DNA from 2 places in the Arthrobacter sp. Sr33 genome. Region 1 is predicted to be linked to the other one. Evidence: riboswitches for the same ligand, from Rfam matches in the RefSeq annotation. Region 1 holds a riboswitch; the other holds the start of a gene.
The links. Region 1 has a riboswitch for thiamine pyrophosphate ahead of thiO (glycine oxidase ThiO). Riboswitches for the same ligand answer to the same signal wherever they lie in the genome.
Positions count from the first base shown of each region.

Region 1 (3,206 bases):
CAGGACCGCGTCGCAGCCCAGTTCCATTGCCAGTGCGGCGTCGGAGGCTGTGCCGATCCCGGCGTCTAAAACTATCGGAACTGTTGCCCTTGAGGCGATTAGTTCGATGTTGTGGGGGTTTAGGATACCCAGCCCCGTCCCAATAGGGGACCCCAGGGGCATAACGGCTGTAGCTCCGAGTTGTTCTAGTCGTCGGGCCAGGATGGGATCGTCGTTGGTGTATGCGAAGACCTTGAAGCCTTTCGAGACCAGTGTTTCGGTGGCCTGGATGAGTTCCAGCGCATCGGGTAGCAAGGTTTGTTCATCGGCGATTACTTCAAGTTTTATCCAGTCCGTTGCCAGTGCCTCCCGCGCCAGTTCAGCGGTCATGACCGCTTCGCGGGCAGTGAAACATCCTGCCGTGTTCGGTAATATCCGGATCCCTTGCTCGTTGAGTAATTCGAACAAGGACCCACCCGTCTCGGGGTTGTACCTTCGCAGCGCCACGGTTGTCAGTTCCGTTCCCGATGCTGCCAGGGCCGCCCCCAAGCCTTCCAGGCTTGGGGCTCCCCCGGTTCCCATGATCAGCCGGGAGCTAAGCGTAACCCCGTCGATCGTTAACGCGTCGTTGTCAGTCAATGTTTTATCCTCCCTGGACGGCGGTAAGAATTTCGATGTCGTCACCGTTCTGGATGGTTACCTCAACCCAACGGGTGCGGGGTACGAGCTCAGCGTTGACTGCAACGGCTACACCCAACTGTTTTTTATCGATTGGTTGCCCGGCATCGGTCAACTCACGGCCGGTCAGCTCGGTGATTAGGTGCTTGAGGGTGGAAACCGAAACGGTATTCCGGGGTTGTCCGTTCAATGTGAAGTTCATAGGGCAATCCTTACTTCATCAGGAAAACTGTTATGACGGGAAGCATGAGGACGGGACGCTTCGGCGAAGTGCCGGGGGTTACTGAACCGGTCGGGTCGGAATCGCTCGATGTCGATCTCCGGTATGTTTTGGCTGATCAGGTCCACGCAGAGGCGGGCGGTGATCGGTGCCAGCAGCACCCCGTGCCGGAAGAAACCGGTAGCGACCACAAGTCCACGCACATCGGAGCCGTCCGGGTCCCTGCACCGGCCAAGCAGGGGAGCGTTGTCCGGGGTCCCCGGTCGGGAGCGGCAGAGGGCTTCGAGCAGTTCGAGTTCCGCGACTGCCGGGATCAGCGTCTGAGCATCCCGGAGTAGTTCGTAGACACCTCCCGCGGAAAGCCCCGCGGACCCGTTTTCCCGTTGAGTGGCACCTATCACCACCGTTCCATCCTGCCGGGGCACCACATATATGGACGACCCGCGGACCAACCCGCGGACCGTGGAGGTTATGAGCGGTCTAAGGTGTTCGGGTACGCGCAGGCGGAGAATGTCCCCGTACACCGGACGTAACGGTAGCCGCAGCCCTGTCGGCAGGCGATCAATGTTTACCGCACCGAGCCCGTTAGCCAGGATGATCTCATCAGCATCAATCCGCTCTCCGTTCTCCAGCAACACACCGGTCACAGCAACACGGTCAGTAGCATCGTCATGGATAAGTGCGGAAACCGAAACGGGCACCGTGCGCGCGGTCGTCTGTTTGGCTAGTGCTGCTTGGAGGGCAACGGCCATAGCCCGCGGATCAACCTGATGATCCTCGGGAACCAGGAACGCTCCTGAAAGCTGCGGGCCGAGCAGCGGCTCCAGACGCCTCGCCTGACTAGTGGTGAGTGCTTCCACCTGAAGTCCAAGACTTGACTGGACAGAGCGCAGGTCGGTCAGGGCCTGCCGATCCGCCGCATCGACACCGGCGACCAGGGTTTGCCTGCGCTGGTAGCCGGTTCCAATCCCGGAGGCGGCCTCCAGCTCCGTGATGAAGTCTCGGTATGCCCGGGCCGAGGGCAGCGTCAGGTCCAGCAAGGATTCTTCCTGATAATGGAACTCACTGACCGGGGCCAGCATCCCCGCCGCAGCATGGGTAGCTCCGGAAGCGGGCGCGGGATCAATCAGCGTGACCTGGTGGCCGCGACGGCTGGCCTCCCAGCCGATGGCCAATCCGATGATCCCGCCACCGACAATGACGGTGTGCGCGAGGCGGTCCGGGTTATGAATAGTCATCAGAGTCCTTCCTACGCCGGGCTTAACCGGTTCAGGTTCGTACGGTCGGCGTCGAACGCCCTCTCAGCCCTACCGACCGCGAGTGTAGGAACACTGGCGGAAGATCGGGCTCCCGTGGAGCTATTAGTCTAAGGCGTATGGCCTTTATTTCAGATGTTTTCCCTCTCCCGCCGGCTCTGAACGACGGTGACACGGCGTCAACGGTCAGTACGGCAGACCTGCACCGGCAACAGTTCGCATCAGCGCAGTTGTACCTGTGCACGGATTCACGAAAGGAAAGGGGCGACTTCGCGGAGTTCGTCGACGCCGCCTATGCCGGTGGTGTGGATATCATCCAGCTTCGCGACAAAAAGATCGACGCAGTCGAAGAACTCGCCTGTCTCGTGGCTCTGCGTACGGCAGCGGATCGACACGGCAAACTCTTTTCCGCCAATGACAGGGCAGACATAGCCCGACTCAGCGGCGCACCGGTCTTCCACATAGGACAAAAAGATCTGCCAGTACCTGACGCCCGGCATCTATTGGGCCCCGAACCGATCATCGGTTTATCCTGCCATTCCCCGGCCCAAGTCGCCGCTGCCATGACCACAAGTGGGCTGGATTACTTCTGTACCGGCCCTGTCTGGGCTACACCCACGAAACCTGGCCGTGCTCCCTCCGGGCTTGAATTGGTGCGTTACACAGCAGCACGTTCGGCCGAGACCTCGTCCCCACGGGCTTGGTTTGCCATTGGAGGAATCGATCACACCACCATTGGCCAGGTCGTCGAAGCCGGGGCCCGCCGGGTTGTTGTCGTACGAGCCATCACAGAAGCCGACGACCCATCCTCCGCCGCCAGGTCCCTCAAATCAGCCCTCCCAGCGCCCACCTAACCTTTCCACGTGTCAGGGCCAATCAACTTTTACCTTGCTGCATAAGTGACACACCATTGATGAAACAGTCCCAAGCTGTGGCTCGGGTGGCGGGGTAGTTCATCCCTTGGATGCAAAACGGAACTTATATCAAAGGACCAACAAATTCGGAGGCGCAGGGCCACTACAAGTACCGCAAACGTCCTATCTCCGTGACCCGCCTGCGCAGGCAACGGATGA
Region 1 covers NZ_JBTNDD010000006.1:208,248-211,453, forward strand. The annotation lists gene ACX80T_RS10350 (thiazole synthase) at 1-618, opposite strand, end outside; gene thiS (sulfur carrier protein ThiS) at 623-859, opposite strand; gene thiO (glycine oxidase ThiO) at 856-2,115, opposite strand; TPP riboswitch at 2,107-2,241, opposite strand; gene thiE (thiamine phosphate synthase) at 2,253-2,987, shown strand.

Region 2 (3,206 bases), on a different contig from region 1:
CGGGCACGCGCTCTCCCTGATCCCCGGATCGCTGGTGGTGGAGGTGGACCGCTCTACCTCCACGCTGTACCTGCACTGCCTGAATGTGAAGACGCCGGAGGGTGCGGCGAAGATCAGGTCCGATGTGCGGGCCACCGAAGCCTGGCTGATCAGGATTATGGGAACCCGGGATGATCTGGCGCTGCTGCAGACTGAGGTCCGGTTCGATCAGGAGAACGAAGAGCGTGAGGAGGGGATCCGGAAATGACGAGCGCCGTAATTATTGTGGGACTGTTGCTCGGATTCGCCGCCCTGTGCGCTTTGTATCGGATTGCGCGAGGCCCCTCGATCCTGGACCGGGTGCTCGCGATCGATGTGCTGCTCGCCATCATTGGTGGAGCGCTGGCCGTGGACATGGCAGTGAACCGGCACCTGGACAATATTGTGCTTCTGGTCGGGATTTCGGTGATCGGATTCATTGGATCCGTGACCGTCGCCCGGTTCGTCACGGACAGGAAGTAGGGCATGAGCGAGACTCTCATTGACGTGGTGACAGCCGTTCTCATGATCGGAGGGGCACTGATGTCGGTTGCTGCCGGCGTCGGCCTGCTCCGTTTCCCTGACCTCCTCACCCGGATGCACGCGGCAACCAAACCTCAGGTGCTGGGACTGCTGCTGTTCCTTCTGGCCATGGGCTTACAGATGCGCAGCTGGGTGTTGATCCCGGTCCTGCTGGTGTGCTGGATTTTCATGCTCCTCACCGTCCCCGTCTCAGCCCACATGGTGGGCCGGGCGGGATACCGCACCAAACACCTGCGGCGAGACCTGCTCAGCATGGATGAACTTGACGAGGTGGTGGAGAACGCCGCCAACAAGAGGGCGCCCGGCCGGAATCCGACCGAGCGCCCCGATGAGACGTAAATAGGACCTACGTCAGGTCGCGGGACTTCGCGAACCGGTTGGCTGCCCGCTGCGTGGTGCGGTTGGTGAGGACCTGCAGGACGGCGCGCACGGCACCGGAGATCAGCGCGAACGCGAGGGCGGAACGGAGGCTGTTTTCGAGCCCGTCCTCGTCCTTCGGTGAGGCTTTGCCGGTGGTCTTGTGCCAGATGAAATCCACGACCTTGGCTCCGGCGATGCCCGCGCCAAGGCTCAGTGCTACGCCCAGCAGTTTCATAAGCTGATTCATGGTGTCTCCTTCGATGGTGGCTCTTTTCTCAAGCCTAGCGTTTTCCTGTTGAGGTGAGACGCACCAGCACAGCCGGGAGCCCGCCGCCGGCCACCGTGGTGGGTACGAACCTCTCAGGTGTAGAGTTGAAATTGCTAAACATACGACAGGGGAGCGCCGTCCATCCAGATGGACGGGCGCTGAGAGTGCGGCCTACCGCAGACCCTCGAACCTGATCCGGCTAGTACCGGCGAAGGGAGTCGAGTATCTCAGGGTGCCCGGCCGGTGGCACCCGCCATGGGCCCGGATACCCTCCCCTCCTGTACCTCAGGAGGTAAATTCACATGGCTTCATCAACTGCACCAACTCAAAACACGTCGACGCTGCGCGCCCGATATCAATGGCGGGTGGTCGACATTGTCGTTGCCTCGGTGGTGGCGGTCGCCGTCGGGGTGGTGTTCTTCGCATGGTCGGCCGGCTACACGGGCATCGCTGCCTTGACCGGAGCGTTCCCGCCGTTGGCCGGTCTCTACACAGGTGGCTGGCTGATCGCGGGGGTACTTGGCGGTCTGATCATCAGGAAACCCGGAGCAGCCATCTACTGCGAAGTGCTGGCTGCAGCGGTTTCAGCGCTGCTGGGCACCCAGTTCGGGTTGACCACGTTGCTCTCCGGAGCCATTCAGGGCGTCGGGGCCGAGCTCATCTTCCTCTTGTTCCTGTACCGCAGGTGGAACCTCGGGGTGGCTTTGCTCGCCGGGCTTGGCGCGGGCCTGGCCCTCTCGATCAGCGAGAACATCCTGTACAACGCCCTCTGGGCCTTCGAATGGCAACTGATGTACGTGGTGTTCGCCTCGATCTCGGGCGTGATTATCGCTGGCCTGGTGTCGTGGCTGGCGGTCCGTGCCCTGGCCAAGACGGGGGTGCTGTCGGCTTTCGCCTCCGGACGAACGGCTGACGTCTAACCGGTATGGCTGACCACGGAAATACGCCGTCGGCCGTCAGCATCAGCGCGCAAGGCTGGAGCTGGCGGCACGCCGGCCGGAAAACCCCGGCGGTCCGGGACGTTGACCTGACAGTAGCGCCCGGAGAACGGGTGCTGCTGCTCGGCGCGTCAGGGTCCGGGAAGTCGACCCTGCTGCACGGGTTGGCTGGTGTCCTCGGCGATGAGGGGCAGGGCGAACAGCACGGTTCCCTCACCCTCGACGGGCGGCCTCCCGGTGAGGTGCGCGGTCGCGCGGGGCTGGTGCTTCAGGACCCGGACTCTCAGATTGTGCTGGCCCGGGTCGGTGACGAGGTGGCCTTCGGCGCCGAGAACCAGGCCGTACCGCGCGACCAGATCTGGCAGCGGGTTCGGCGGGCGCTCGACGACGTGGGGCTTGAGGTGCCGTTGGATCGGTCCACCAGTGCGTTGTCCGGCGGCCAGAAGCAACGCCTGGCGTTGGCGGCGGTGCTGGCGATGCAACCCGGGCTCCTGCTGCTTGACGAACCGACCGCCAATCTCGACCCGGCCGGTGTGCTGGAGGTAAGGGACGCCGTCGGGCGGGTCCTGGACCGCACCGGCGCCACCCTTGTGGTGGTAGAGCATCGGGTGGCGGTGTGGGCCGATGTGGTGGATCGGGTGGTGGTGCTGGCGGCCGACGGCGGGATCCTCGCCGACGGCCCCCCAGGCACGGTGCTGACCGACGCGTCGACCCGGGCCCGGCTGGCGGCGGCGGGGGTGTGGCTCCCCGGTCATCAACCGTCGGTTCCCACGCAGCTATCCTCACCGGGGGAGGAGCTGCTTACTGCCAGGGGACTATCAGTGGCGCGGGCCAAACGGGGACCGGCGGTGCTCGACGGCGTCGACGTCGCCCTCACCGCCGGCTCATCCCTGGGCATCGTGGGCCCCAACGGTGGCGGAAAATCGACGCTTGCGCTGACCCTGGCCGGGTTGTTGCCGGCGCGGCGCGGCCAGTTGGAGGCCGCACCGGCCCTCTCCCGCGGAGCCGGGAGTAGCCCGCACGCCTGGAAATCAGCGCAACTGGTGACCAGGATTGGGACGGTGTTCCAGGAACCCGAG
Region 2 covers NZ_JBTNDD010000003.1:250,075-253,280, reverse strand. The annotation lists gene ACX80T_RS06295 (Na+/H+ antiporter subunit E) at 1-247, shown strand, start outside; gene ACX80T_RS06290 (monovalent cation/H+ antiporter complex subunit F) at 244-501, shown strand; gene mnhG (monovalent cation/H(+) antiporter subunit G) at 505-900, shown strand; gene ACX80T_RS06280 (DUF4235 domain-containing protein) at 908-1,168, opposite strand; TPP riboswitch at 1,306-1,423, shown strand; gene ACX80T_RS06275 (ECF transporter S component) at 1,492-2,109, shown strand; gene ACX80T_RS06270 (ABC transporter ATP-binding protein) at 2,115-3,206, shown strand, end outside.
Region 2: linked by a shared signal. The riboswitch ahead of ACX80T_RS06275 (ECF transporter S component) and the one ahead of thiO (glycine oxidase ThiO) in region 1 are both predicted to bind thiamine pyrophosphate.